One region of the Streptomyces griseiscabiei genome, then DNA from elsewhere that is predicted to be linked to it. Evidence: predicted binding sites of a transcription regulator. Region 1 holds the regulator's gene; the other holds the start of a gene.

The links. Region 1 encodes HspR, which represses chaperone genes until heat shock. Its sites were predicted from a motif close to TTGAGNNNNNNNNNCTCAA; they were not measured.
Region 2: lon (endopeptidase La) is a predicted target of HspR. The motif match lies at 4,636-4,654, and genes of this name have one in related genera.

The regions. Positions count from the first base shown of each region.
Region 1 is NZ_JAGJBZ010000003.1:296,302-311,182, forward strand. It holds gene J8M51_RS35235 ((Fe-S)-binding protein) at 1-186, opposite strand, end outside; gene J8M51_RS35240 (MraY family glycosyltransferase) at 434-1,618, shown strand; gene dnaK (molecular chaperone DnaK) at 1,781-3,634, shown strand; gene grpE (nucleotide exchange factor GrpE) at 3,631-4,317, shown strand; gene dnaJ (molecular chaperone DnaJ) at 4,372-5,550, shown strand; gene J8M51_RS35260 (heat shock protein transcriptional repressor HspR) at 5,547-6,026, shown strand; gene J8M51_RS35265 (hypothetical protein) at 6,142-8,238, opposite strand; gene J8M51_RS35270 (ATP-binding protein) at 8,747-11,584, shown strand; gene J8M51_RS35275 (C2 family cysteine protease) at 11,581-13,323, shown strand; gene J8M51_RS35280 (DUF6406 domain-containing protein) at 13,405-13,686, shown strand; gene J8M51_RS35285 (DUF6406 domain-containing protein) at 14,000-14,263, shown strand; gene J8M51_RS35290 (hypothetical protein) at 14,456-14,881, shown strand, end outside.
Region 2 is NZ_JAGJBZ010000002.1:373,427-388,307, reverse strand. It holds gene J8M51_RS19315 (sensor histidine kinase) at 1-257, opposite strand, end outside; gene J8M51_RS19310 (protein phosphatase 2C domain-containing protein) at 663-1,448, shown strand; gene J8M51_RS19305 (MarR family winged helix-turn-helix transcriptional regulator) at 1,449-1,949, opposite strand; gene lon (endopeptidase La) at 2,205-4,613, opposite strand; gene J8M51_RS19295 (GNAT family N-acetyltransferase) at 4,833-5,510, shown strand; gene J8M51_RS19290 (ATP-binding cassette domain-containing protein) at 5,693-6,028, shown strand; gene J8M51_RS19285 (rhomboid-like protein) at 6,012-6,926, opposite strand; gene J8M51_RS19280 (TetR/AcrR family transcriptional regulator) at 7,337-7,972, opposite strand; gene J8M51_RS19275 (MFS transporter) at 8,432-9,796, shown strand; gene J8M51_RS19270 (glycoside hydrolase family 3 protein) at 9,827-11,575, shown strand; gene J8M51_RS19265 (spermine/spermidine synthase domain-containing protein) at 11,638-12,312, shown strand; gene J8M51_RS19260 (response regulator transcription factor) at 12,444-13,181, shown strand; gene J8M51_RS19255 (HAMP domain-containing sensor histidine kinase) at 13,263-14,417, shown strand; gene J8M51_RS19250 (multifunctional oxoglutarate decarboxylase/oxoglutarate dehydrogenase thiamine pyrophosphate-binding subunit/dihydrolipoyllysine-residue succinyltransferase subunit) at 14,831-14,881, shown strand, end outside.

The DNA.
Region 1 (14,881 bases):
CCGGGTGTGGCCGAGGAACTCCCGGGCCAGGGTGATCGTGCGCGCCTTCGGGTCGTCCGTCCGGCTGCCCGCCGGTACCGGCTGACCGAGCTTCACGAACCGGTAGATCTGCGCCACGGCCCGCGAGATCAGCGCGACGCCGACCACGGTCAGGACCAGCGACACGATGATCGCGGCGAGTTGCATTTCGGGGCTCCTCGGGCCTGCGAGGGGAGTCATTACTAAGCGGTAACTTATGCAGTCCGTCTGAGACTACCCAGTTCTCCTGCCGCACTGTAGCCAGGGGGGCGGTGATCTGCGTCGCTGAGGGTTGCCTGAGTGCGGCCCCGTCATACCCCGGGGCGGCCGTGGGGCGACTTCGGGGCGATCGTGTTATTTCAAAACGATCGTGTTATTCATGCGAAATTGTGACATTCGCGCCTAACTTGGATCCGTGCTGTACGGAATCCTCGCCGCCGCCTCCGCCCTGTTGCTGACCGCCGTGCTCTCGGCGGCCGTCCGTCTGCCCGCGCTGCGGCTGGGGATCGCCGAGCGGCGCCGGGGGCGGCGGGTGCCGCTGCTCGGCGGTGTCGCGGTGATGGCCGGGGTGGGGGCCGTGGCCTGGGTGGGGGAGTGGAGCGGGGTCGCCCCGCTGGGCCAGGAGGCCGGGCGGCTGATCGTCGTGGGGGCCGGGCTCGGGCTGCTCGGGCTGGTCGGTGATGTGTGGCGGCTGCCGGCGGTGGTGGGGGCGGCGGGGGTGGTCGTCGCCGCCGCGCTGGTGGTGCCGTACCGCGATCTGGGGGTCCTGGGCGGGATGGCCGGGGTCTGCTGGATCGCTCTCGTGGTGCACGGGTTCAAGGGGATGGCCCGGTCGGACGGGGTGCTCGGCGTGGTCGGAGCGGTCACCGCGTTCGCGCTGAGCGGGTGCGCGGCGGCCGAGGTCATGGACGGTCTGGCCACCCTCTTCAGTGTGCTGGCCGCCGCGCTCACCGGGTTCCTGATGCACAACTGGCCGCCCGCGCGCGTCGTGCTCGGCACCTGCGGGGCGCTGTTCGTGGGGTTCGTGCTCGCGGGGGGCGTTCTGCAGGTGTACGCCGTCGGGTACGGCGCCGGCGTCGGGGCGCCCTTCGCCCTCACCGCCGTGGCCACCGCCGACGTGGTCCTCGCGCTGGTCTCGCGGAAACGGGCGGGACGGGAGCTGTGGCGGGGCGGGCCGGACCATCTCGCGCACCGGCTGCGGCGGATCGGGCTCACGCCGCCGGGGGCGGTGGTCGTGCTCGGGGTGTGCGCGGCGGGTTCCACGGGGGTCGGGCTCGCCATCCACATGCTGTGGACGGAGCCGCGGTTCGCCTGGTGGGTGGCGGGGGCGACCGGGGTGGTGGTCCTGGGGATGCTCTTCGTGCCGACCGGTGCGCCCCGGCCGGCGCCCGCGGCCCCCGCGACCCGGGCCGGCCGCTCGGTCCCGGCCGCCGCGACCGAGGTCCGCCGTCCGCCGGCCACGGCCGCCCGGCCCGTCCCCACGGGGGTCCATCGTGCCCGGCCCATTCCGAGCGGGCGGGCGCCCGCTCCGTCGTCCCGGCCCCGGCGGTTCCGCGAGCAGGAGGCGGCGGAACTGGGGCGGAGGGGGTGGGTGGGGTAGGGCGACACCCACCCTCGTACTCTCATTTCCCCAGGTCAGCCCTCGGTTGCGTATAAGCAAAACATAAGAGTTGAGCCTCCTCGACTCAGCTCTGTTGACCCATCGGGGGGCGTCATGCACACTTGAGTCCGTTCCACTCAAGTCATTGCTGGAGGAATTGAAATGGCACGTGCGGTCGGCATCGACCTGGGCACGACTAACTCCGTCGTCAGCGTTCTTGAAGGCGGCGAGCCCACCGTCATCACCAACGCAGAGGGCGCCAGGACCACGCCGTCCGTCGTCGCCTTCGCCAAGAACGGCGAGGTGCTCGTCGGCGAGGTCGCCAAGCGCCAGGCGGTCACGAACGTGGACCGGACCATCCGGTCGGTCAAGCGTCACATGGGTACGGACTGGAAGATCGAGCTCGACGGGAAGCACTTCAACCCGCAGCAGATGAGCGCCTTCATCCTGCAGAAGCTGAAGCGCGACGCCGAGGCCTACCTGGGCGAGAAGGTCGCGGACGCGGTCATCACCGTCCCGGCGTACTTCAACGACTCGGAGCGGCAGGCCACCAAGGAGGCCGGTGAGATCGCGGGCCTCAACGTCCTGCGCATCGTCAACGAGCCCACCGCCGCCGCCCTCGCCTACGGCCTGGACAAGGACGACCAGACGATCCTCGTCTTCGACCTCGGTGGCGGCACCTTCGACGTGTCGCTCCTGGAGATCGGTGACGGCGTCGTCGAGGTGAAGGCCACCAACGGCGACAACCACCTCGGTGGTGACGACTGGGACCAGCGTGTCGTCGACTACCTGGTGCAGCAGTTCCGCGCCGGCCACGGTGTGGACCTCGCCAAGGACAAGATGGCCCTCCAGCGCCTCCGCGAGGCCGCCGAGAAGGCCAAGATCGAGCTGTCCTCGTCCACCGAGACCTCGATCAACCTGCCCTACATCACGGCCTCCGCCGAGGGCCCGCTGCACCTGGACGAGAAGCTCACCCGCGCCCAGTTCCAGCAGCTGACGGCCGACCTGCTGGAGCGCTGCAAGACGCCGTTCCACAACGTCATCAAGGACGCCGGGATCGCCCTCTCCGAGATCGACCACGTCGTTCTCGTCGGCGGCTCCACCCGTATGCCCGCCGTCGCCGAACTGGTCAAGGAACTGACCGGCGGCAACGAGGCCAACAAGGGCGTCAACCCGGACGAGGTCGTCGCCATCGGCGCCGCCCTCCAGGCCGGTGTCCTCAAGGGTGAGGTCAAGGACGTCCTGCTCCTCGACGTCACCCCGCTGTCCCTCGGTATCGAGACCAAGGGCGGCATCATGACCAAGCTCATCGAGCGGAACACGACGATCCCGACCAAGCGGTCCGAGATCTTCACCACCGCCGAGGACAACCAGCCGTCCGTGCAGATCCAGGTCTACCAGGGCGAGCGCGAGATCGCGGCGTACAACAAGAAGCTCGGGATGTTCGAGCTGACCGGTCTGCCGCCCGCCCCGCGCGGTGTCCCGCAGATCGAGGTCGCCTTCGACATCGACGCCAACGGCATCATGCACGTGACCGCGAAGGACCTGGGCACGGGCAAGGAGCAGAAGATGACCGTCACCGGCGGCTCCTCGCTGCCGAAGGACGAGGTCGACCGGATGCGCCAGGAGGCCGAGAAGTACGCGGAGGAGGACCACGCCCGCCGCGAGGCCGCCGAGACCCGCAACCAGGGCGAGCAGCTGGTCTACCAGACCGAGAAGTTCCTCAAGGACAACGAGGACAAGGTCCCCGGTGACATCAAGACCGAGGTCGAGGCGTCCGTCGCCGAGCTGAAGGACGTGCTCAAGGGCGAGGACACCGCCGAGATCCGCACCGCCACCGAGAAGGTCGCGGCCGTCTCGCAGAAGCTCGGCCAGGCCCTGTACGCCGACGCCCAGGCCGCGCAGGCCGCGGGCGGCGAGGCCGGCCCCGGCGCCGGTGACGCCAAGGCGGACGACGACGTCGTCGACGCCGAGATCGTCGACGAGGACCGTGACCGCAAGGACGGTGCCGCGTGACGGAGGAGACCCCGGGCTTCGACGAGCAGCAGCCGCAGTCGGCTCAGCCGCAGCAGCCTGATGTCCCCTCCGGCTCGAACGACGCCGAGCCGAAGGCCGCCCCCCAGGAGGGGGCGGCCCCGGCCGGGGACGCGGCAGCGGCGGCCCAGGTGGCCGGTCTGACGGCACAGCTGGACCAGGTGCGTACGGCGCTCGGTGAGCGCACGACGGACCTCCAGCGCCTCCAGGCCGAGTACCAGAACTACCGTCGCCGGGTGGAGCGCGACCGGATCACGGTCAAGGAGATCGCCATCGCGAACCTCCTGACCGAACTCCTGCCCGTACTCGACGACATCGGCCGCGCGCGGGAGCACAGCGAACTGGTCGGCGGCTTCAAGTCCGTCGCGGAGTCGCTGGAGACCGTCGCGGCGAAGATGGGACTCATGCAGTTCGGCAAGGAGGGCGAGCCCTTCGACCCGACGATCCACGAGGCCCTGATGCACAGCTACGCGCCCGACGTCACCGAGACGACGTGCGTGGCGATTCTCCAGCCGGGGTATCGCATCGGCGAGCGCACCATCCGCCCCGCGCGGGTGGCCGTGGCCGAGCCGCAGCCGGGGGCGCAGACCGTCAAGGCCGAGGGCTCCGAGGAGCAGACGGCGGCGGCCGACGACAAGGAGAGCGGTGGCCCGGACGAGGGCTGACGCCGACGGCGTACACGGTGGCGTGCACGGTGAGTGGAAGGAGGGACGTCGCGGATGAGTACCAAGGACTTCATCGAGAAGGACTACTACAAGGTCCTCGGCGTCCCCAAGGACGCCACCGAGGCCGAGATCAAGAAGGCGTACCGCAAGCTCGCCCGCGAGTTCCACCCGGACGCCAACAAGGGGAACACCAAGGCCGAGGAGCGCTTCAAGGAGATCTCCGAGGCCAACGACATCCTCGGTGACCCCAAGAAGCGCAAGGAGTACGACGAGGCCCGCGCCCTCTTCGGCAACGGCGGCTTCCGCCCCGGACCCGGCGCCGGCGGCGGCTCGTTCAACTTCGACCTGGGCGACCTCTTCGGCGGCGGCGCCCAGGGCCAGCAGGGCGCGGGCGGCTTCGGCGGGGGCATCGGCGATGTCTTCGGCGGCCTGTTCAACCGGGGCAGCTCCGGCACCACCCGGGTGCAGCCCCGGCGCGGCCAGGACATCGAGTCCGAGGTCACGCTGAGCTTCACCGAGGCCATCGAGGGCGCCACCGTGCCCCTGCGGATGTCCTCGCAGTCGCCCTGCAAGGCCTGTTCGGGCACCGGCGACGCCAACGGCACCCCCCGGGTGTGCCCGACGTGCGTCGGCACCGGGCAGGTCGCGCGGGGCTCCGGCGGCGGTTTCTCCCTGACCGACCCCTGCCCGGACTGCAAGGGCCGCGGACTGATCGCCGAGCACGCCTGCGACATCTGCAAGGGCTCGGGCCGCGCCAAGTCCTCCCGCACCATGCAGGTCAGGATCCCGGCGGGCGTCTCCGACGGCCAGCGGATCCGGCTGCGCGGCAAGGGCGCCCCCGGTGAACGGGGCGGCCCGGCGGGCGACCTGTACGTCGTCGTCCATGTCGACCCGCACCCGGTGTTCGGCCGCAAGGACGACAACCTCACGGTGACCGTCCCGGTGACCTATCCCGAGGCGGCCCTCGGCGGAGAGGTCCGGGTCCCGACCCTGGGCGGACCGCCGGTCACCCTGAAACTGCCTCCGGGCACCCCCAACGGCCGTACGATGCGGGCCCGGGGCAAGGGCGCCTTCCGCAAGGACGGCACCCGCGGGGACCTGCTGATCACGGTCGAGGTGAGTGTCCCGCAGGACCTGTCGGGGAAGGCTCGTGACGCGCTGGAGGCGTATCGCGAGGCGACCGCGGGCGAGGACCCGCGAGCGGAGCTGTTCCAGGCCGCGAAGGGAGCATGAATGTGATGGACGGCCGCCGTAGACAGAATCCACTGGGTCGGGCGTACGAGCTGACGGAAGAGACACCGGTGTACGTCATCTCGGTGGCCGCCCAGCTCTCCGGTCTGCACCCGCAGACCCTGCGCCAGTACGACCGTCTCGGCCTGGTCTCCCCGGACCGCACCGCCGGGCGCGGCCGTCGCTACTCGGCCCGTGACATCGAACTGCTGCGCACCGTCCAGCAGTTGTCGCAGGACGAGGGCATCAACCTGGCCGGCATCAAGCGCATCATCGAGCTGGAGAACCAGGTCGCCGCGCTCCAGTCCCGGGTCGCCGAGATGGAGGCCGCCCTCGACGGCGCCGCCGCGGCCATGCGCCAGCGCGAGGCCGCGGTCCACGCCTCCTACCGGCGTGACCTGGTGCCGTATCAGGAAGTGCAGCAGAGCAGCGCGTTGGTGGTGTGGCGGCCGAAGGGGCGGCAGCCAACCGCGGACTGACCGCCCGAACGTCCGAAGTACGCGCGGGGCCCGGAGGTTCACCTGAACCTCCGGGCCCCGCGCGTAGCTGAAACGACCAGCCCTCCTGATCCGATTCAGCGTTCCTCGCGGTCCGTCACCGAAAGCCGCCGCCCTGGTGTCCGGGCTGGTTCGGCGGAGTGACCGGGGTCCGGCCGGCCGGAGGCTGCGACTGAGGTGGCGGGGACGGCCACGCGGGCTGGTGAGGCGTGGGCGGGTACGGCTGCTGGGGTGTCACCGGGGGCTGGATGGACGTGTGCGGCTGATGCTGCGGTACGGACGCTCGCTCGGCGGGGGCGGGGCTGTGCTGCTGCGGGGGTGTGTCGACTTGGGGAAACGGCTGGGTACTGACCCGGTCGAGCAGGACGATGTTCGGGTTGCAGTCCCCGGCGTGCACCTGCACGGCCCCGCCCGCCTGTCGCTCCACCACCAGCAGGCTGAACTCGGCGAGAGCCTGGAGCTGTGTGGGTTCGAGGGCGTACTCGTAGACGCGCTGCCGCCCGGTGGCCAGGCTGGTGCTGTCGCTCTCACCCGTTGTGCGGGTCGTGGACTCGTTCGTGCCGTGCGTGACGGTGGTGGAGACGCCGGACGTCGTGCTGTGACTGCGGCCGGAGTTGGTGGAACTCGCCACCGAGAGCGGGTTGAAGGCGCCCTGATAGGTGGAGGAGCTGTTCCGGCCCCGGGTGACGGAACTGCTCTGGGTCGTGCCCCTGCTCGTGGACGAGCCGAGCGTGCTGGCGATGGACGTGTTGACGGTCCGCCCTTCCGTGTCCGTCAGGGTGTGCAGGACGAAGGAGTGGTGACGGCCCATGAAGTCGGCGGCGATCATGGCCTCCTGATGGTTTCCGAGCCGCATGAAGCCGACTGTGCCACCGCCGATCAGCTGCTCTCCCGCGTCCCTCAAGTGTGCGTGCACAAAGGTGAGTTGAGCGCCGTGCCGCTCGCAGACCTGAGCCAGCTGTTCGAGATGGCGCCGCTGCAGACCCTGCTCACCGAGAGCCACGATCACGGACGGGGCGGCCTCCTCGAAGGAGGACAGCCTCCGCATCACGCTCTGCACGGCCAGGTCGGCCAGCAGCTCCGTGCTCGCCGAGCCGGCCCCGGGGTCGAGAGCGACACAGGTGAGATATCCCGGACCGCGCCCCCCGCGCGCCGTGCCCAGTTCCACCAGTGGATCCACGAAGGACACCAGCCGGAACAGGCTGTCCCGTATCTGGTCCTTGTTCTTGTCGCTGAACAGGTCGTCCGCGATGATGTTGCGCTCGTCCCTGCTCAGCACCTTGGTGTCGTCGTCCTCACCGATCAGCACACGCAGCCCGGCGCCCAGCCGGGCCAGGGAGACGTCGGCGCCCAGCACGCCGCACACCTGCGTGAGAACCCGGGCGTAGACGGCCCGCTCGGCCCGGCCGGACTCGGCGTTGTCACCGTTCATGGCCTCGACCAGGGCCTGCACCAGCTCGTGCGGTGCGAGGGCGCTGACGATGCCGCTTTCCGCCATCCGGCTGGGCAGCAACTGCACATCCACGGGCAGACCGCAGACTTCGGCGAGCACGGACAGCTCGCGGCAGATCAGGGCCTGTGTCAGGTCCAGCACGATCAACGGCCGGTGGCGCAGAGTCGAGGTGCCGAAGACCGAGAGGAAGCCCTCGCGGCCGCGCTGGCTGCCCCCGAAGATGTCCAGCCGCCGGGTGTCCGGGTCGTAGGGGAGTGTGCCCCAGGCGTCCATGCCGCCGATCCACTGCTGCTGATGGCTCTCGTGGAACTGCCGACGCTGGTGCCAGGACTGCCACGCGTGCTGGAAACGCTGTTCCTGTGTGGTCTTCTGCGCCGCGCGGGCGCGGGTGGCGGAGCGCAACTGCCATGAGGCGTAGGCCAGGTGAGCGGCCCCGAAGGCGATCACGGCCGCACTGATCGCGTTCACGGCGGGGCCGACAAGGAGGCTCAGCAGATAGCACACCACCGCGGCACTGACACCGAAGGCGAGCGCGGACCGCAGGCGGGCCTTGCGGCTGAGCCGGGCGGCCTCCACGCGGGTGTCGTACTCGGCAGGCAACTCCTCACGCTCGGGCTCGGGCTCGACGAAGGGCTGACGCAACGACTCGGGGTCGCGGTGGATCCAGCCGAGGCGCTGGCCGGGGTCGAAGAGGCGCTGATAACGGCCGAGAGGTCCCGACTCGGTGCTTACGACGGTCATGAGTGGGGCTCCCGGCCGGTCAGGCGACAGAGGTCTCGGGCGCGCAGGCGCCAATGGAACAGTGGATGCGTGGACATGAGCCCGGCCGGGACACCCTCATCGGGCGAGGGCGGCAGAAGATACGCCTGTGTTGATTGAACTCGCCTCCATGCCCGCCGAAGCGGAGAGCCAGCTGATGATCCACAGCCGGGACATGCTGCACGAAAGCACGTTCCCAGTCCAGCGATGGTGCCCGGAGCGACGTCACAGTTGCAAGGCTTGGCCCTCGGCGCGCGCGACTCTAAGGTGTAGGCGCAAGATCGACAACAGGGGGGGAAGTTGCCAACAAAGCCGCTCGTGCACGAGCCTGCCCAACTGAAGGATCCCGCCCTTTCTTTCGCGCTGCCGGACATCTCCGGCAGCGACTTCAAGCCGTACGGAAGCGGGCCCGCGTATGCGCGTCCCGTACGCCCGACCCGTTACTGCTGCTACGCGATCCGCGGGCAGCGGGCGGGAGGGGTCTGATCCCATGGACCACACGGCTTCCGGCGGCACGTGGCAGCGTTTCGCCGGCATGGAGACCTGTCTGCTGCGCGAGGTCCCTCGCGGGCGGCCTGCCGAGGACCGGGCCCCCGGGTCCGGCGACGACCTGCACGCGCAGCGGCTCGCCGCGCTGATCTCCGCCCATCACACACGGCGGTTCCATGACCCGGCAGGCGGCGCGGTGTTCGTCGGGTGGGCACGCCGGGCGGTGGACCGGCCGATCGACGTCCTGATCGGGGGGAGCGCGCTGCTCGGCGGCCGGGCGGACGCGGACGGCGGCGATACGGCTCTCCTGCGGCTCCCCGCCGGAGCGCGCGGACTCGTCGTGCCGACGGGGGCGGCGGCCTCCCTGCTCGCGGAGTTCCCCCACTGGAGCGTCGTCGAGGGCGTGACCGACGGGCTTCTCGTGGACGACGCGGTCAATGCCACGGGAGCGGCCAACGCCACGGGGCCGGGTGCCGCCCGCCTGCGGCCCACCCTGGAGGACTGTCTCCTCGGGGTATGGCAGGAACCCTTCGCCTGGCTGGTGTTCGCCGAGCCGGTGGCCGACGCCGATCTCCATGAACTCACCGGTGATGTCGCCGACGAGCAGCGCAGGGCCCAGTCCAAGGCGGACGGTTCGCCCGAGTACGCCATCGCGGCGGCCCGGTTGGAACGCCGGCACAAGGAACTCGCCAAGGCGTCGGCCACCGGACTGTGGAGCATCCGGCTGCTGGCGGGAGGACGTACGGCGGAGGAGGCGACCCGGGTGGCCGCGCTGGTCTGCGCATCGGCGGACCTGGAGGGCCTGCCGTACGCGCTCCGCCCGACCGGACGGGTCGCGGACCTGGCCTCGGCGCTCGGCGGAGTCCTCCCCGCTCCCGAGCAGTACCCCTTCCACGCCGGTTCCGACCTGCTCGCGACACTGGCCCGGCCGCCCGCCCAGGAGATACCCGGCGTACGGTTCGCCCTGCGGCCGGAGTTCGACGTCACTCCGGAGACCACCGGGCGACCCGCTGCCCCCGACGCTCCGGCGCCGGTCAGCCTCGGCTCGGTGCTCGACCGCAACCGCAGGCCCGTGGGCGACCTGGAGCTGACCCGTTCCACCCTCAACCGGCACACCTTCGTGTGCGGGGCGACCGGCGGCGGCAAGTCCCAGACCGTGCGGGGTCTGTTGGAGGCGGCCACTCAGGTGGGCATCCCCTGGCTGGTGGTGGAGCCGGCCAAGGCCGAGTACCGGTTCATGTCGGCCCGGCTCGGCGACACGAGCGAGGTCGTCGTCATCAAACCCGGCGACCCCGACGCGCTACCGGCCGGCCTGAACCCCCTGGAGCCCTCGGCGTACGCGAACGGCGAGCGCTTCCCCCTCCAGACGCATCTCGACATGGTGCGCGCGCTGTTCCTGGCCTCCTTCGACCCGCAGGAGCCGTTCCCGCAGGTCCTCAGTGCCGCACTGACCCGCTGCTACGAGGACCTGGGCTGGGACCTCACCCTCGGCGAACCGCTCGTCCCCGGCACCGAACCGCGCTATCCCACGTTGGAGGACCTGGAGCACATGGCCCTGCGCGTCGTGACGGACATCGGCTACGGCAAGGAGGTCGCCGACAACGTCCAGGGCTTCATCAAGATCCGCCTCGCCAGCCTGCGGCTCGGCACGACGGGGCGCTTCCTGGAGGGAGGCCGTCCGCTCGACTTCGGTGAACTGCTGCGCCGCAACGTCGTCTTCGAGATCGAGGACGTCGGTGACGACAAGGACAAGGCGTTCCTGATGGGCACGATCCTCATCCGCCTCGTCGAGTACCTGCGCATGGAACAGCGCGTCACGCGCCGACTCTCCTTTCCCCTGCGCCACTTGAGCGTCTTCGAGGAGGCGCACCGGCTGCTCCGCCGCGTGGAGGAGGGCGGCGCGGGTGCGCACGCCGTGGAGATGTTCGCGGGTCTGCTGGCCGAGATCCGGGCATACGGCGAAGGGTTGATCATCGCCGACCAGATCCCCTCCAAGCTCCTTCCCGACGTCATCAAGAACACCGCGGCCAAGGTCGTCCACCGCCTCCCCGCCCAGGACGACCGCGAGGCGGTCGGCGCGACCATGAACATCACGCCGGCCCAGTCCGAGTACCTGGTCACCCTTCGGCCGGGCGAGGCGGCGGTCTTCACGGACGGCATGGACTACCCGCTGCTGGTGCGTATGCGGGACGGGACGGCCCGCGAGGACGCGGGCGCGATCCGCCCGGCGTCGGCGGCCACACTGACGGGCGATCGCAGCCGCACGTGCGGCCCCTGCTGCACACCGGATCCGTGCACCCTGCGTGATCTGCGCAGGGCCCAGCGGCTGATGGACCAGCCCGAACTCCGGATCGCGTTGTGGGCGGAGATGGCGGTCGCGGCGCATCTGCTCGGGTGGACCACGCCACTGCCGGGCGAGGTTGTGCGGCGGGCCCTGGAGCCGCACCGGGGCCGTCTCCTGGACTGCGCGATCGGCCAGGCCGTCGACCGCGCCGTACACAGCCGAGTGGGCGCGCCCGCGGCCCCGGAGGCACTGGCCGAACACGTGGCCGCGATGATGCGCGCCCAACTCGACGGACAGGATCCATGTCCGGTGGCGGAGCCGCGATTCAAGGCGGCGAAGGGTACGGGCACCAGGGCCTACTACCACGGACGCCTCGCGACGCCGTCCGTGCTGGAACGGATCGTCGGGTGTGCGGATCCTTCGGAGAGGTGGTCCGAGCAGTTCTCCCGAGTCCTCACCTGCTTCGAACGGGTACCGAGGCGGACGCGGGGTGACCGGCCGGTCATGAGCAGGGGGCACGAAGTGACCGTCGACATCAAGGGGTCCGGGGCGTGAGTGAGCTTCAAGGGGCCGACCGTTCGCCCGCGCCGGAGGCGGCCCCCCGGCCGTGGGAGTCGGCGGACACCGCCGCACCGCCGGAACCGGAGACCGCGGAGTCCTTCCCCGACTCGGGTGACGACACGCTTGGTGGCCAGCCACTGGAACCAGGCGAACCCGCTGAACCGGAGGAGCCCGCGGAGCCCTGGGAACCTGCGGAGTGGGGGCAGCCGGAGGAGTCGACGGAGTCTGCAGAGCCGTCGGAGCCCAACGGGCCTGAGGCTTCGGAGGAGCCAGAGGAGCCAGAGGAGCCAGAGGAGTCGACGCAGTCCGCAGAGCCGGCGGAGCCCAACGGGCCTGAGGCTTCTAACGATCAGAACGATCAGAACGATCAGAACGATCAGAAGGATCAGGAGGAGCCGGAGGGCCCCAAAGAGTCCGAAGACTCGGAGGATCTTGAAGAGCCGGAGGCGACGGAGGAGTTCGCAGATCCGGAGGAGCCCGCGGAACCTGAGGACCTGGCAGATCCGGAGGAGCCACAGGGCTTCGAGGAGCCGGAAGTTCCCGGGGAGTCGGAGAACACGGAGAACTCGGAGGACCCGGAGGAGTTCGCAGTCCCAGAGGAGCCTGAGGAACTGGAGGCGGAAGGCCCTTCGGAGCCGGAGCCGGAGGAACACACGGAGCATGACGCCGCTGACGGTGATGACGCCGCTGACGATGCAGACGGGCTCGCCTCAGTGGACGGAGAGCCGGAGTCGGCCGATTCCCCGGACGGTGAGCAGGGGACGGAGGACACCGAAGAGGGCGGCTCGGTGGAGCCCAGCGACTCCGGTGACACCATTCAGGAGACCGTCGATCGACCTCCCCTCGCGAACATGCGTTTCGACAAGGGCTTTGAGATCAAGGGCCTGACATATGGGGACCCGATCAACGAGAACCCCGCGGGCAAGGTGCCGCTCTTCGACGGACCGCCCACGCGGGAGCAGACCGCACAAGGCCGGTTGGGCGACTGCGGTGTCATCGCGTCGATCGGAGCCGTGGCCGGCCACAGACCCGAGGTGATCACGAACGCTGTTCAGGAAAATTCCGATGGCACCTACACGGTCTCGCTGTACGGCGCGGCTTTCGGCGCGGACGGCATCTGCCGAGCCACGGAACGACGGATCGAACTTCTCGTCAAGCCCGACCTGCCCATTGTCGAGGGCAACCCGAGCACGCCGGTCTTCGCGGCGTTGAGAGGTTCCGCGTGGGGCGCGGTACTGGAGAAGTCGATGGCCGGTGTCGACCAGACATGGGAAGACGGTCGCAGGAGCGGATGGGAGACGATCTGGCAGGCGAACCCCAAGTCCGGAGCCTCCGACGGCCCCATCCCGGCCGGCTACGAGCGGCTCAACCAGGGCCTCGACCAGTGGGGCCAGGCCGAGATACTCACTCAGCTCACGGGCAAGGACAGCGCCGTGTACCGATTCCCCCAGGGCGCGGACGCAGACACCGCGCTGGAGAGCCAGCTACGGCAGCGACTCGCGGACGGCAAGCCGATCCTGGCCGCAACGCGTCCGCTCGACACGGAGGCGGGGGAGCAGGCACTGCCGAACAATCTGGTCGCCGGGCACGTGTACGAGGTGGTCGGTGCGGAGGACGGCTTCGTGCGTCTGCGGAACCCGTGGAACATGGCTCACCCGGAGCCGGTGAAGGCCGAGGAGTTCATCGAGAGCTGCAGCTACAAAGGGTGGGGCTACTACGCCACGCTCGCGTAACTCACCTTGGCGAACAAGGGCGTATCCGGACGTACCGGAACATGCGGAAGTATCCAGCGCACGGAGAGAGGGAAAGAAGAGATGCAGGACGAGTTGGTCATTCACTCCGGACAGGTCACCACCACAGTCGGAGGTGGCCGTATCGGTGGGTTGAGCAGTGCTCCCCCCACCGGATCGGAACGGGCCGAGGCGAGGCTCGCCATCAGTGAGGTGGACGGCACGGAACGATATGAGCAGCTTCACGTGGGCGACACCTTCGAGGTGGACGGCGAGGCATGGCGCCTCACGGACATCCGGTACTCGAGTGCCGGGCAGTGGGCGGTCGTGGCCGTACCGGCGGTTTCGGCTCTCCCCGACGCATGAGCCGAGGCGGTTCGACGGCGCGGGACCGGTCCGACTTCAGGTGATCTGCACACCTGTCACACATCAGCCGGACGACGGAATGCCGATCCTGGTGGGAAACCGGGAGGCGGACGCGGAACTGGCGAGGTGACACTGCTCCCGCGGGGCACCGCTCCGAAGCCATCGAGAACGCCGTCCCCGCGCTGGAGGTGCACCTGCGGCGGCAGCTCGCGGACAGCAGAACGATCTTGGCCGGTGATCGGTGAAGGGCGGCCAGGGCATGCGGACAACCCGGAAAACACTCCCGCTCGGAGTATGTGGAGAGGAGATTCGTATGACACGGGACAAGTTGGTGATCCGCTCCGGGCAGCTCACGAGGACCGAAGAGGGAAAAGTCGGAGGGGTGAGCAGCGCATCGGCCACCGAGTCGCGACCTGCCCGCGTGAAGCTGGCGGTTGTCGACGCCGACGGCACGGAACACAAGGAGCGCCTGGGGCTGGACGACACCTTCCCCGTGGGCTCGGAGACCTGGCGCTTGATGGACGTCACGCACTTCGCCGACGGCAGGTGGGCGGCCGTGGCGGTCCCGCAGACGTAGCCGTCTCGATCACTGTGCCCGAGGATTCCACCTCCCCGGAGACACCCGACGCATGACGTGGCCATGATCACCGGCCGGGTCGCGGGGCCGATCGGGAAGGTGCCCCGTGGTCGGCGCCGGGTCGCTGAACCAAGGGGCCGGGGACAGCGTCTCACCAGGGGAAACGCGTACATCGGTGTCGGGGAGGCGCACATGGCCATGGTCGGACTGTTCTGGATCGCCGAGGACGGCGGGGTGTACGTCGGGGCGCGGCCGGAGGGGTACGGGTACGGGGTGCGGCTGACGCGGGACTGGGTGGAGGCGCTCGGGACCGACCAGAGCGCCGTGTGGGGCTGGTCGGAGATCCGGTCGGTCGCCGTGCGGTACGTACGGATCAGGTCCGGCGCCAGGCTGCTCGCCACCACGGCCGTCGACCTCGCCCTCAACGCCGTCGCGGGGGGTGGTGACGCCGCGGCTGCGTTCGAGGTGCACCTGGAGACCGCCGACAGGACCGTCGAGCTGAACGCACAGCTGGCCGCTTCCCTCGGCGGCTACGTCCAGTCCGAGTACGACCTCTCCGTCGCCCTGCTGGAGCGCCTGGCGGCGGGTACGGCGGAGGTCGACACCCTCGCGGAGTGG
Region 2 (14,881 bases), on a different contig from region 1:
GTCTGCCCGGCGAGGGTGACCAGGCTCTGGGTGTCGTGCAGTTGCTCCGAGGCGGCGAGGATCGAGGGTGACCCGGCGCCCGCTATGGCGGCGGCGACCACGGCCACGGCCACGATGAGCCGGTTGCGTACGTGCGCCTTCCGCCCGGTGCCGACGGCGGGGGCCTCGGCCTGTGCCGTCCCCTGCTGGTTCGAGGAGGCCGCCGAGGCCTTCGAAGCTGCCTTCTTGCCTGCGCGCCGAGGCCGCGTCTTCTGCACCGGTGCTCGCATTCCTGACTCGTGTACCCATGGGCCGGGGTGACGATCCGTCGACCGGTCGAAAGCCGTCGGTCGCTAGTCGTATGTCGTGCACAGCCGTCCCCCCGGTACGGCTCCCGACCCTCCCAGTGCCGGTGGGCGACGGTCCCGCATCAACAGTCCCGCCACCCGAAGGAGTGAACATCGCCGGGGAGTTGGCGGGCAAGTTCCTCCGGCTCGTGCCGATGCCCCGTACTGCGGGCCGGTTGGACGTCGGCGACGCGCTTTGACAGTATTCGCCGCCGCGCTTCACCGCTCACGATCATTCCATGCCAAACCCGGCGCCCTGTCTGGAGGGTCCGGGTCGTACGGCGACCATTGTCGGCCTTTCACTGATCTTGTGGAGGGCTCGTGCAGACTGGCCGAATGCGCACGGAACTCGTCTCGGAGCCCGGCAACCCCTTCCACCCCAACGAGGACTTCGCGGCGGTGGCCCTGCCCGCGGGGGGACAGGGCGGCGCCCTGGTCGTCCTCGACGGGGTGACCCCGCCGCCCGGGGGCCACGGCTGTCGACATTCGGTCGCATGGTTCACTTCCCGCCTCGGCGGCTCCCTGACCGAACTGTCCGTTTCGGAGCGGGATTCGCCGTTGTCCGACGTGCTCTCACAGGCCATTTCCCGTACCGCCGGGGCGCACGTCCAAACCTGTGACCTTTCTCACCCACGAACCCCACAGGCCACGGTGGTTGTCGCCCGCTGGTCCCGGACGGCCGTGGAGTACCTGGTGTTGTCGGACTCGGCCCTGCTGTTCGAGCGGCCGGACAACACGGTGACGGCCGTCCTGGACGACCGTCTCTCCCGGCTCCCCCGCGCGGCCCTGGCCACGGCCGCGCACGTCGACTCGGTCCTGCGCAACAAGGAGGGCGGCTTCTGGACGGCCGCCGCGGATCCCGCCGTGGCCGCGCGGGCGGTGACGGGAACCCTCCCCCGCGAGGAGGTCCGCGCACTGCTCGCGTTGACGGACGGCGCGAGCCGCTGGACGGAGATGTTCCGGGAGGGCGACTGGGCCGACCTCCTCGCCTTCACCCGCAAGACGGGGACCCGGGGGCTGGTGCGGCGGGTGCGGGAGCTCGAAGCCACCGACACGGACCGCGTGTTCCTGGGCCGTGCCAAGAGGCACGACGACGCGAGCGCGGTGTTCGCCGAGTGGTAGTCAGCTCTCCACGCCGCGGTTGAGCTGGAGCAGCAGCCGGGCCAGCTCGGCCACCTCGTCGCGGTCCCAGCCGGCGAGCTGGCGTACGTACGCTCCCCGGCGGGCGTCGCGGACCGCGCGGAAACGGGCGCGGCCCTCGTCCGTGAGGTGGACGAGCCAGGCGCGGCCGTCGGCGGGGTCGGGTTCGCGGGCGATGAGTCCGAGGTGCTCCAGGGCGCGGAGCTGACGGGACATGGTGGCCTTGCCGACACCGATGAAGGCGGCGAGTTCGGTGGCGCGCAGGCGGCCGGCCTCGTCGAGGCGGGCGAGGAGGCCGTAGGCGGCGGACTCCAGGTCGGGGTGGACGGCGCGGGCCATCTCCCCGGACTTGGCGCGGGCCCGCCGCAACAGGACCGTCAGCTCCCGCTCCAGCGCGAGGTACGCCTGGTCCATCCCGCTCACCGGCAGATCGGCGCCGACACCGCCGCCTTCGCCGTCGCCGATTCCGCCTTCGTCCTGCACGTGGGGGCTCCTGATTCCTGTTGCGGGTACCTGCGGGTCAGTATTTCGCAGGTGGGGGGCGGACAGGGTCCAGGGCGCCCGCGGGTCCGGTGGGGGCTGGTCGCGCAGTTCCCCGCGCCCCTGAAAGCAACAGGCCCCTGCGGGCCTGAAAAGCACGGGGCGCAGCCCCTGCTCTTCAGGGGCGCGGGGAACTGCGCGAGAAGCCCCACGCACCCGCACCCGGCACGCACCCCGGACACCCCCCACCTCACCCCGTCACGCCGCCGCCGGCACCGCCGTCTCCGCCGGCGCGAGCGCCAGCTCCAGCACCTGCCGGACATCCGTCACGGCGTGGACGTCGAGCTTGTCCAGCACCTCCGCGGGGACGTCGTCGAGGTCGGCCTCGTTCCGCTTGGGGATGACGACGGTGGTGACACCGGCCCGATGCGCCGCGAGCAGCTTCTGCTTGACGCCGCCGATGGGCAGCACCCGCCCGGTCAGCGAGACCTCACCGGTCATCGCCACGTCCGTACGGACCAGCCGCCCGGACAGCAGCGAGGCGAGGGCCGTCGTCATGGTGACGCCGGCGCTCGGGCCGTCCTTGGGGACCGCGCCCGCCGGGAAGTGGATGTGCACACCCCGGTCCTTGAGGTCGGCGACGGGCAGCTCCAGCTCCGCGCCGTGCGAGCGCAGGAAGGAGAGCGCGATCTGCGCGGACTCCTTCATCACGTCGCCCAGCTGGCCGGTGAGGGTCAGCCCCGCCGCGCCCGTCTCCGGGTCGGCGAGCGACGCCTCGACGTACAGCACGTCACCACCCGCGCCGGTGACCGCGAGCCCGGTCGCGACACCCGGCACCGCCGTCCGCCGCTCCGCCGGGTCCTGGGCCGACTCGGGTACGTGGTGCGGGCGCCCGATGAGCCCGCGCAGCTCCCCCTCGGTGACGGTGAACGGCAGCTCCCGCCGCCCCAGTTCGTGCTGGGCCGCGACCTTGCGCAGCAGCCGCGCCACGGACCGTTCCAGGTTCCGCACGCCCGCCTCGCGGGTGTACTCGCCGGCCAGCTTGCGCAGCGCGCCCTCGTCGAGGACGACCTCGTCGGCGCCGAGCCCGGCCCGCTCCAGCTGACGGGGCAGCAGATGGTCCCGGGCGATGACGACCTTCTCGTCCTCGGTGTACCCGTCCAGCCGGACGAGCTCCATCCGGTCGAGCAGGGCCTCGGGGATGGCCTCCAGCACATTGGCCGTGGCGAGGAAGACGACGTCGCTCAGGTCGAGTTCCACCTCCAGGTAGTGGTCCCGGAAGGTGTGGTTCTGCGCGGGGTCGAGGACTTCGAGCAGCGCGGCGGCCGGGTCGCCCCGGAAGTCGGAGCCGACCTTGTCGATCTCGTCGAGCAGGACGACGGGGTTCATGGACCCGGCCTCCTTGATGGCGCGGACGATCCGTCCGGGGAGCGCCCCGACGTACGTACGCCGGTGCCCGCGGATCTCCGCCTCGTCGCGCACACCGCCGAGCGCGACCCGGACGAACTTCCTGCCCATCGCGTGCGCCACGGACTCGCCGAGGCTGGTCTTGCCGACACCGGGCGGCCCGACGAGGGCGAGCACGGCACCGCCGCGCCGCCCGCCGACGACACCCAGCCCCCGGTCCGCGCGCCGCTTGCGCACGGCGAGGTACTCGGTGATGCGCTCCTTCACGTCCTCCAGACCGGCGTGCTCGGCGTCGAGCACCCGCTGGGCGCCCCGGATGTCGTACGCGCCAGTGTCATCGGTTCGCTCGTTCCAGGGAAGTTCGAGCACGGTGTCGAGCCAGGTCCGGATCCAGCCGCCCTCGGGGGACTGGTCGCTGGACCGCTCCAGCTTGTCGACCTCCTTGAGGGCGGCCTCCCGGACCGTCTCCGGCAGGTCGGCGGCCTCGACGCGGGCCCGGTAGTCGTCGGACTCCTCGCCGTCCTGTTCGCCGTTCAGCTCGCGCAGCTCCTTGCGGACGGCTTCGAGCTGACGCCGCAGCAGGAACTCGCGCTGCTGCTTCTCGACGCCCTCCTGGACGTCCTTGGCGATGGTCTCGGCGACGTCCTGCTCGGCGAGGTGGTCGCGCAGCTGCTGGGTGGCGAGCTTCAGCCGGGCGATCGGGTCGGCGGTCTCCAGGAGCTGGATCTTCTGCTCGACGGTGAGGAAGGGCGAGTACCCGGAGTTGTCGGCGAGCGCGGAGACGTCGTCGATCGCCTGCACCCGGTCCACGACCTGCCAGGCGCCGCGCTTGCGCAGCCAGCTGGTGGCAAGTGCCTTGTACTCCTTGACGAGTTCGGCCACCTGTCCGGGCAGCGGCTCCGGCACGCTGTCGTCGGCCCGCGTCCCCTCGACCCACAGGGCGGCGCCGGGCCCGGTGGTCCCGGCCCCGATCCGCACCCGCCCGAGGGCGCGGATGAGCGCGCCGGGGTCGCCGTCCGCCAGCCGTCCGACCTGCTCGACGGTCCCGAGCACACCCGTGCTCACGTACGCCCCGTCGATCCGCGGCACCAGCAGCACCTTCGGCTTCCCGGGCTCGGCCCGGGCCGCCGCCTGCGCGGCCTCCACCGCGGCCCGTACATCTGTGTCATTGAGGTCCAACGGCACCACCATTCCCGGCAGCACGACCTCCTCGTCGAGCGGCAGCACGGGCAGGGTGAGCGGTGCGGACGTCGATGCCATGATCTCTCCCTAGGCAGTCAAGTTGAGCTATGCCGACTCAATGCACATGAGCCGAGGAATGTTCCCCGAGGGGCGGCCCGTTCGCTGTGGGCGATCACGCACCCCGGAGACCGACGGTCACACCCGCCCGCTCCACCATGAGTAATACTCTCTTTCCAACATCACCTATTACCGACTGATTGCTTACCTACTTACTCACCTACACACACGGAGGTCGTGGTGGACGGAATCGTGCGGGCCTGGGTCGACGGATGGGTGGTCTCGCGTGGTGCGGCGCCGCCGGTGGCCGAGCCGTGGGGCTGCACGATCGACATGGGCATGGCCCACCACGTCACCCGCCACGTCCTCGGGGCGACGAACGAGGAGGTGACGGAGGCGGCGGTCCGTAAGGTCGCGGACGCCGTCACCGGGGCCGCGGTCTGGCTCAAGGTCTTCGCGGAGCCGTCGAGGGTGACGCCCTGGCTCGGCGAGGGCTGGTGGGTGGACCCCGAGCCGGGCTGCCTGATGACGACCCGGCTGAGGACGCACGGGACCCCCGCGGCCACGTCCCGCCCCCTCCCCGACGGCTACCGGCTGCGCACCTGGTCGACCGGTGGGGTGACCCGGGTGATGATCGCCGCGCCCGACGGCTCCTTCGCCGCCCGCGGCCAGATCGCCCCCACCGGGGCGACCGCCGTCGTCGACCAGATAGAGACGTCCCCGGACCACCGCCGCCGCGGCCTCGCCACCACCGTCCTCCACACCCTCACCCGCTCCGCCCTCACCCAGGGCGCGGAGACCGGGGTCCTGGCCGGCACACCGGACGGGCGGGCGCTGTACGAGGCACTGGGGTGGAGGGTGGAAGCGCCGCTGACGAGTGCGAGGTTCACGGGGCGGGCGGGCGACGGGCGGCCGTGACCCGGGCGCACGGAACAGCGCCGCCGATCCGGAGCACCGGTCGGCGCGCACCGCCGTACGCGCCCCTCACGCGCCCTCCACGCACCCCCGACCGGCGCACGAGCGCCGCTCGTGCCACCGGCGCACCTCCCCGCCGGTACGACGCCGCCACCTGCGCAACCTCACGCGGTGAATCCATCGATGTGCTCCGCGGCTGCACGGTCCGCGAGTTCCTGGCGTACGCGGCGTGGCTGCGCGCGATGCCGGGCGGGCGGATCGCGGAGGCGGTCACCAGGGCGGCGGAGGCCGTCGACCGGGGCGACCGGCTGGGGCACAGGCTCCGTACCCTCTCCGGCGGGATGAAACAGCGGGTGGGCATCGCGCAGGCCATCGTCGATGCGCCCACACTGCTCCTGCTCGACGAGCCGACGGCCGGGCTCGACCCGTGCGACGACGTCACCGTGCTCCGCTCCGGCCGCCTCGCCTCCACGGCCCGCTGGACGCGCTGGGCGCGGGCGGCGGCTACGCGACGGTCGTGACGGCCTGAGCCCGCCCCGTCCCCGCCCCGGGGCCCACCGGCCCGGCCTGCCGCGCCCGCCGCCAACTCCGCACCACCGGCCAGGTCGCCACCTCGATGGCCAGGGACATCAGATGCCCCCAGTTCGTCATCGGGTCCGCGTACGCGAACAGGTCGTCCACCAGCATGCCGCCGAAGCACAGCAGGATCGGCCACCGCAGCCACGGCGACAGCAGCCCCGCCAACGCGCCCACACTCGCCGCCACCCCGAAGCTGATGCCGTAGTCGAGACGGTGGAGGGAACTGTCGGGGAGACGGCCCGCCAGGACGGCGAAGCCCACCGGGACCTCGGTCGCGAGGGTGGCGAGGACATGGCCCAGCAGGAAGACCGCGGCCGTGCGCCACCCGCCGACCCGGCGTTCCAGCGCGGTCAGCACCAGCACGAAACCGAGGGCGTACGGGGATCCGACCCCGCCCGCGACCCACAGCGCGCTGGCGAACAGCACCAGCACCGGGGTCCGGACCAGGTGCGCCACGTCCGTGCTGGAGCCCTGGTGCAGCGCGTGCACCAGCGCCGGATCGGCGTGCGCGGCGACCAGCGAGGTGCCCAGCAGGACGGCGGCGTAGAAGAAGGTGAAGGGCGTACCGGTGGGCGTGGGGAGCAGCCGCCAAGGGCGCGGGAGCGGGGGGCGCGTGCGCGGGGCGGGCACGCGTTCTTCGAGCCCCGCGGGCTCGCCCTCGGGCTCGTCCTCGCGTCGCGCCACTTCGGCCGGCACCGCACCCGCCTGCCGAGGGATGCCGTCGAGGAAGGGTCGCGCGGCGGTCGCGGTCCCGGAGGCGCCGGTCCCGGCAGCGTCGGTCCCGGCGACGTCTGTCTCGGCAGCGTCGGTCCCAACAGCGTCGGTCTCGGCGGCGTCCAAGGTGAGGCGCTCCTTCCGGTTCACCCCACCTTCGACGCCTCGCCGGTCCCTTGTCTGTGACCCCCGCCACCCGCGCCACGATTCACAGCAACTCGACAGCCGCCGGTGCCCCTAGGCCCTTCTGGTGGATCTCCGACGCCGCGAAGATCCGTCAGAAGGGCCCTAGGGCCTGTCTTCACATTCCCGCCTGCCCCGCGACGCCATGCACGCTCCCCCACTCTCGGCTTCGCTCGAGCGGGAGGTACCCCCACCGCCGCACCGGGCCCTGACCCGAGTACGTCCAGTACGCGGGTCAGGGCCCGGCACGCCGAGAGCACGCTCCCCCAGTCTCGGCTTCGCTCGACCGGGAGGTACCCCCACGACGCCGCGGGGCCGCCCTTCGGGCGACGACGGGAATGTGAAGACAGGCCCTAGGCCGCGTCCGCCCCGATCTCCCGGGCCACCCGCTCCGTATACGCCCGGAACCGCCCCGCCATGTCGAACCCCTTCGGGTCCAGCACCCACTGGATCTGCAGCCCGTCCATCACCGCCGCCAGTTCCTGCGCGACGGCCACGACATCCGTGCCGGCCCGCAGTTCACCGGCGTCCACCCCGCGCCGCAGCACTCCCGCCACGGTGTCCACGACCTCGGCGTACCGCTTGACGAAGTACGTGTGGGCGGGATGACCGGGGTCGCCCGCCTCGGCGGCCAGGACGTTGAACATCCGGGTGCGGCCCGGCCGCGCGCTGTTGTACTCGGCGAGCCGCACGAGCGCGGCGAACATCTGGGCCGCCGAATCGAACTCCTTGGAGAAGAACCGCTCCCGGTCGGACTCGTCCATGCGCTCCAGCACCTGGACGAGCAGATCCTCCTTGCTGCGGAAGTGGTGCAGCAGCCCGCCCTGGGTGATGCCGACATCGTCGGCGATCCGTGCCAGGGAGGAGGCGTGGAAACCCCGCTGGGCGAAGTGCTCGACGGCCGCTTCGAGAATGCGCAGGCGCCGCTCGTCCCCGACGGCGTACGAGCCACGCGTGCCGGACCCCTGCGGCCTCCGGTTTCGCACCATGTCCGCCACCCTAGGGCCTGTCTTCAAATTCCCGTCGTCGCCCGAAGGGCGGCCCCGCGGCGTCGTGGGGGTACCTCCCGGTCGAGCGAAGCCGAGACTGGGGGAGCGTGCTCTTGGCGTGCCGGGCCCTGACCCGCGTACTGGACGTACTCGGGTCAGGGCCCGGTGCGGCGGTGGGGGTACCTCCCGCTCGAGCGAAGCCGAGAGTGGGGGAGCGTGCATGGCGTCGCGGGGCAGGCGGGAATTTGAAGACAGGCCCTAGGGCAGCCCCAGCCCCCGTCGCACGGCCTCGAACCGCCCTCGCGGACCGGCGGTTACACGAGTCAACGACCTCTTCTTTCAAGCCATGTGCCGCGTGATTGTGGCCACTTGCAGCAAACCTAGTACCCACTCGGTTTTGCTGCTTCCCTGAACGGGCCTGCGCGGCAGCGAAGCCGCCCTCGTCCCCCAGGAGAGCCCATGGCCGTCACCCCGGACGCCGTCCCGCTCGGCAAGGCGACCCCACGACCCTCGCAGTCCCCTCAGCCCCCACAGTCCCCTCAGCCACCGCAGTCCCTTCGACCCCCCGGGTCCCCCGACCTCCCCCGGCAGATCGAGAACGCCCCCGCCCGACTCGTCCTCGGTCTGGCCCTGGCCCAGTTCGGCACCTATCTCGCGGTCCTCACCCCGGTCGTCGTCACCCTCGCCCTGCGTGTGAACCAGATCGTCCCGGAGGCGAGCCGGGGCGCGGCCCTCGGCCGGGTGCTCTCCGTCGGCGCCCTGCTCGCGATGCTCGCCAACCCGGTCTTCGGCGCCCTGTCCGACCGTACGACCAGCCGATTCGGCCGGCGGCGGCCCTGGCTGCTCGGCGGCATGGTCACCGGTCTGGCGGGTCTCCTGATCGTCGCCCTCGGCGGCAGCGTGCTCACCCTGATGCTCGGCTGGGCGGTGGCGCAGCTCGGTATCAACGCCACCCTCGCCGCGCTGACCTCGTGCGTACCGGACCTGGTACCGGACCGGCAGCGGGCCCGGGTCTCCGGCATCGTCGGCATGACGCTGTCGCTGTCCCTGGTGGCAGGGGCGGGACTCGCCCAGCTCTTCAGCGGCTCGCTCTTCCTCGCGTTCCTCGTGCCCGGGCTGATCGGCCTGGCCTCGGTCGGCTTCCTGAGCGTGGTCGTCAAGGACCGCGACCGCCCGGCGCGCACCGGCGCGTTCGAGCCGTACAGCCTCAAGGAGTTCCTGCGCAGCTTCTGGGTGAACCCGCGCCGGCACCCCGACTTCATGTGGAACTTCGTCGGCCGCTTCCTGGTCTTCACCGGCGCCGCCTGTGTGACCAGCTACTCCGTCTACTTCCTGATGGACCGCATGGGCTACGACGGCACCGAGGTCGCCGACAGGTTCTTCGTCGGCATGCTCGTCATGGTCGCCGCGACCGTCGTCGGCTCGATCGCGGGCGGCCAGCTCTCCGACCGCTCAGGCCGCCGCAAGCCGTACGTCCTCGGCTCCTCGCTCGGGATGGCGGCCGGGCTCGCGCTGATGGCCACCGCCCACACCTTCGGGACGTATCTCCTCGCCATGGTCGTCTTCGGCTTCGCCGAGGGGCTCTATCTCTCGGTCGACATGGCGCTGGCCGCCGCCGTGCTGCCCGATCCGCAGGAGTCCGCCAAGGACATGGGCGTCCTCAACATCGGCAACGCCCTCCCCCAGTCCCTCGTCCCGATCATCGCCCCGGGCCTGCTGGCCATCGGCGGCACCGGCGCCAACTACAGCGCGCTGTTCCTGTTCGGCGCGCTCGCCTCGATCGCGGGCGCCCTCGCCGTCCAGTTCGTCCGCTCGGTCAAGTAGCGCCGCCCGAGCCCTCGTACAAGGAATCGCATGCTCCCGTACCGCGACCCGCACCGCCCCGTCGACGAACGCGTGGAGGACCTCCTGGCCCGGATGACCCTCGCGGAGAAGGCGGGCCAGCTCTTCCACGCGATGCTCACCATGAACCCCGACGGGTCACTGGCCGAGACGGGCGACGGACCGTTCCTCCGGCACGGCACCACGGACCTGGTCGCGGACGGCCGTCTGACCCACTTCAACCTCGTGGGCCGGTACGGGGTCCGGGAGACGGCCGAGTGGGTCAACCGGCTCCAGGCGCTCGCGGCGGACACCCGGCTGGGCATCCCGGTCACCCTCTCCACCGACCCGCGCCACGCCTTCACCGACCACCCGGGCGCCTCCTTCGGCTCCGGCGCCTTCTCGGCCTGGCCCGAACCCCTGGGTCTGGCCGCGATCGGCGAACCGGAGCTGGTGGAGCGGTTCGCCGACACGGTCCGCCGCGAGTACCTCGCCGTCGGTTTCCGGGTCGCCCTGCACCCGCAGATCGACCTCGCCACCGAGCCCCGCTGGTCCCGTCAGTCCGGCACCTTCGGCTCGTCCGCCGAGGTGACGAGCGCCCTGGTCCGGGCGTACGTCCGCGGTCTCCAGGGGCCCCGGCTCGGCCCGCGCTCGGTGGCCGCCATGGTCAAGCACTTCCCCGGCGGCGGCCCGCAACAGGGCGGTGAGGACCCGCACTTCCCGCACGGCAAGGAGCAGATCTATCCCGGCGGCATGAGCGAGTACCACCTCGCGCCCTTCCGGGCGGCGATCGAGGCCGGCTGCTCACAGCTGATGCCGTACTACGGACAGCCGATCGGCGTGGACGGCTGGGAGGAGGTCGGCTTCGGCTTCAACCGGGACGTCCTCACCGGTCTGCTGCGCGAACGCCTCGGCTTCGACGGCGTCGTCTGCACCGACTGGGGCCTGCTCACCGACGCCCCCATCGGCGGCGAGCTGCACCAGGCCCGTGCCTGGGGCGTCGAACATCTCACCGTCGCCGAGCGCGCCGCCAAGGCCCTGGCCGCGGGCGCCGACCAGTTCGGCGGCGAGCAGTGCCCCGAGGTGATCGTCGAACTGGTCCGCTCCGGCCGGATCGCCGAGGAACGGATCGACACCTCCGTACGCCGGCTGCTGCGCGAGAAGTTCGTCCTCGGCCTCTTCGAGCGGCGCTACGCCGACCCGGACCGCGCCGAGGAGACCGTGGGCGCCGCCGAGTTCACCACCCTCGGCGAGACCGCCCAGCGCCGCTCGCTCACCGTCCTCACCAACCGCTCCCTGCTCCCGCTCACCGACCGGCCGAACCTGTACGTCGAGGGCGTGGGCGCGCAGACGGCGTCCCGGTACGGCAATGTCGTGGCCGATCCGGCGGACGCGGACGTGGCCGTCCTGCGGCTGCGGACGCCGTACGAGGAGCGGCCCGGCTTCTTCGAGTCGTTCTTCCACTCCGGGTCGCTGGCCTTCGGCGAGGAGCGGCTGCGGGAGATCCTCGCGCTGCTGGCGGCCGTGCCCACACTGGTCTGCGTCAACCTGGAACGGCCCGCCGTGCTCCCGGAGATCGCCGCGCGGGCCGCCGCGCTCGTCGCCGACTACGGCGCCTCGGACGCGGCCCTGCTCGACGTGGCCTTCGGCCGGGCCCGCGCGGAGGGCCGGCTGCCCTTCGAACTCCCGCGTTCCATGGCGGCGGTGGAGGCGTCCCGCCCGGACGTCCCCAACGACACGGCCGACCCCCTCTTCCCCTACGGCCACGGCCTGACCCTCTGAAGTCCCGCGCCCCGCGACGTAATTCGGCCGCCCCCGCGTCCCCGGCGCGCGAGGATGGGCGGATGCCCATCACCGACGAACCCGAAGTCATCGACCGACGCGAGGGCCCCTACGGCGAAGTGGTGCTGCGGCGGCACGGGGAACTGCTGCAGATCATCGCCAACGGATGCTTCCTGATGGACACCTCGGACGGCCGCTCGGAACGGCTGCTGGTCGACGCCGCCCTCGACGCCCTGGACGGCCGTTCTCGGCCACATGTGCTCATCGGGGGTCTGGGCGTCGGCTTCTCGCTGGCGCACGCCGCCGCGGATCCGCGCTGGGGTCCGATCACAGTTGTCGAACGCGAACCCTCCGTCATCGACTGGCACCGCGCCGGACCGCTGTCCGAGGTGTCCGCCGAAGCACTCGCGGACCCCCGTACGGAGATCGTCGAAGCCGATCTCGTCAAGTACGTCAATGAGACATCCGCCACGTTCGACGCGCTCTGCCTGGACATCGACAACGGCCCGGACTGGACCGTCTCCGAGGCCAACGACAGCCTCTACGCGCCCGCCGGACTGGCAAGCTGCGCAAGGGCGTTGAGACCTGGTGGGGTGCTTGCCGTCTGGTCGGCCCGGCCATCTGCGGAATTCGAGGAAACCTTGGGGAATGCCGGGTTCCAGCAGGTGCGTACCGAAGAGATCCCGGTTGCCCGAGGAGTTCCGGACGTGGTGCACCTCGCGATCCGACCTGGATAGCCCTGGTGCGGTGACTGCCCGTACCCTGCTTGCCTGACGCCGATCATTCAAGCGTCAATCGCAGTCATGCGCAGCCATGCGTAGTCAAGGGATCACCCCACGGATTCCGGAAAGCAACACAGGGGCGGGCGATGGAGCAGACACACACCACCCACAGCAACACCACGGCGACGCCGGGCGCACAGCGCCGGGTGCTCGTGGTCGAGGACGACCCGACGATCGTCGACGCCATCGCGGCCCGCCTGCGCGCCGAGGGTTTCGTCGTGCAGACCGCGTCCGACGGCCCGGCCGCGGTGGACACCGCGGAGGCCTGGCAGCCCGACCTGCTGATCCTCGACATCATGCTGCCCGGCTTCGACGGTCTGGAGGTGTGCAGGCGCGTCCAGGCCCAGCGGCCCGTCCCCGTGCTGATGCTCACCGCCCGGGACGACGAGACGGACATGCTGGTCGGCCTCGGCGTCGGCGCCGACGACTACATGACCAAGCCGTTCTCCATGCGGGAGCTGGCCGCCCGTGTGCACGTCCTGCTCCGCCGGGTGGAGCGCGCCGCGCTGGCCGCCACCACCCCCCGCTCGGGCATCCTGCGCCTCGGCGAGCTGGAGATCGACCACGCGCAGCGCCGGGTCCGGGTCCGCAGCGAGGACGTGCACCTCACGCCCACCGAGTTCGACCTGCTGGTATGTCTCGCGAACACCCCGCGTGCCGTACTCTCGCGCGAGCAGCTGCTCGCCGAGGTGTGGGACTGGGCGGACGCGTCCGGGACGCGGACCGTGGACAGCCACATCAAGGCGCTGCGGCGGAAGATCGGCGCGGAGCGGATCCGCACGGTGCACGGTGTGGGGTACGCCCTGGAGACCCCCAATCCCTGACCCCGTGCCCGCACCGCGTGCGCAGCGGACACACGGGCGCGCAGGTACGTCGGTACGTAGGCACAGGGGGCTGGTGGCGTGATGAGCGGAGTCGGTGACCCGAGGTCCCGGAACCGGATTCCCGGTGGCGCGCAGCCGCGGAAGGGCGCGGGCCCGCTCGGCGGTGTGCGCCCCTTCTCGATCAAGACGAAGCTCGGCGCGCTCGTCGTCATCTCGGTCCTGATCACGACCGGTCTGTCGATGATCGCCGTGCACACCAAGACGGAGCTCCGCTTCATCACGGTGTTCTCGATGATCGCCACACTCCTGATAACGCAGTTCGTGGCGCATTCACTCACCGCCCCCCTGGACGAGATGAACGCGGTCGCCCGCTCCATCTCGCGCGGCGACTACACCCGCCGGGTCAGCGAGAACCGGCGGGACGAGCTGGGCGACCTCGCCCACACGATCAATCTCATGGCCGACGAGCTGGAGGCCCAGGACCGCCAGCGCAAGGAGCTGGTGGCGAACGTCTCGCACGAGCTGCGCACGCCCATCGCCGGCCTGCGCGCGGTCCTGGAGAACATCGTCGACGGTGTCACCCAGGCCGACCCCGAGACGATGCGCACCGCCCTGAAGCAGACGGAACGCCTGGGCCGCCTGGTCGAGACGCTGCTGGACCTGTCCCGCCTCGACAACGGCGTGGTCCCGCTGCGCCGCCGCCGTTTCGAGGTGTGGCCGTATCTCTCGGGCGTCCTCAAGGAGGCCCAGATGGTCGCCTCCGCGCGCGGCGGCGTCGCCTCGGACTCCGGCAAGCACACCCGCACCGACGTCCACCTCCACCTGGACGTGCACCCGCCGGAGCTGACGGCCAACGCCGACCCGGAACGCATCCACCAGGTCGTCGCCAACCTCATCGACAACGCGGTCAAGCACAGCCCGGCCCACGGCCGTGTCACGGTGAAGGCCCGGCGGGGTCCCGCCCCGGAGTCACTGGAACTGGAGGTCCTGGACGAGGGCCCCGGCATCCCCGAGTCCGAGTGGCACCGCGTCTTCGAACGCTTCAACCGCGGCGCCGTCAGCTCCCCCCACGGCCCCGGCAGCGACGGCGGCACCGGCCTCGGCCTCGCCATCGCCCGCTGGGCGGTGGACCTCCACGGCGGCCGTATCGGCGTGGCCGAGTCGCCCAAGGGCTGCCGCATCCAGGTCGTCCTCCCCGGCGCCCCCTCACGTCCCCAGGGAACGGCGACCTTCTAGGAGCGCCGGCCCGGGATACCCACATCACCCCTGGCTGAATCCCCCCACCATTGCCGAATATCGCTCATTCTCCCGGGGCTTACATCTCTGCCAAGTTGACGTAAAGTTCGAACCGGAGCCACAAGATCCACGCCCGATCCGCCCAGCCGGACACGCGTGATCAGGTGCGTTCGGGCAGAGGGCCGCGTACACATACCCGCAGGCCCCACCCGACGCATGCCCGGCCCGCACCCCTCACCCCCCTTCCGGACCGGAACCACGCTTGTTTCCCGCCATTTCCACCCCCGAAACACGCTTTCCAATGTGACTTACGCGACGAAGAGCGGACTCGGCCTGACCTTCACGGCCACAGGGGCGTAGCCTTGATTCCCGCTGTCCATCACCTTGTGAAGCGGAAGAGGGCGGTTGCCGCCGTGTCGCCACAGTCCCCCAGTAACTCGAGCATCTCGACCGACGCAGACCAA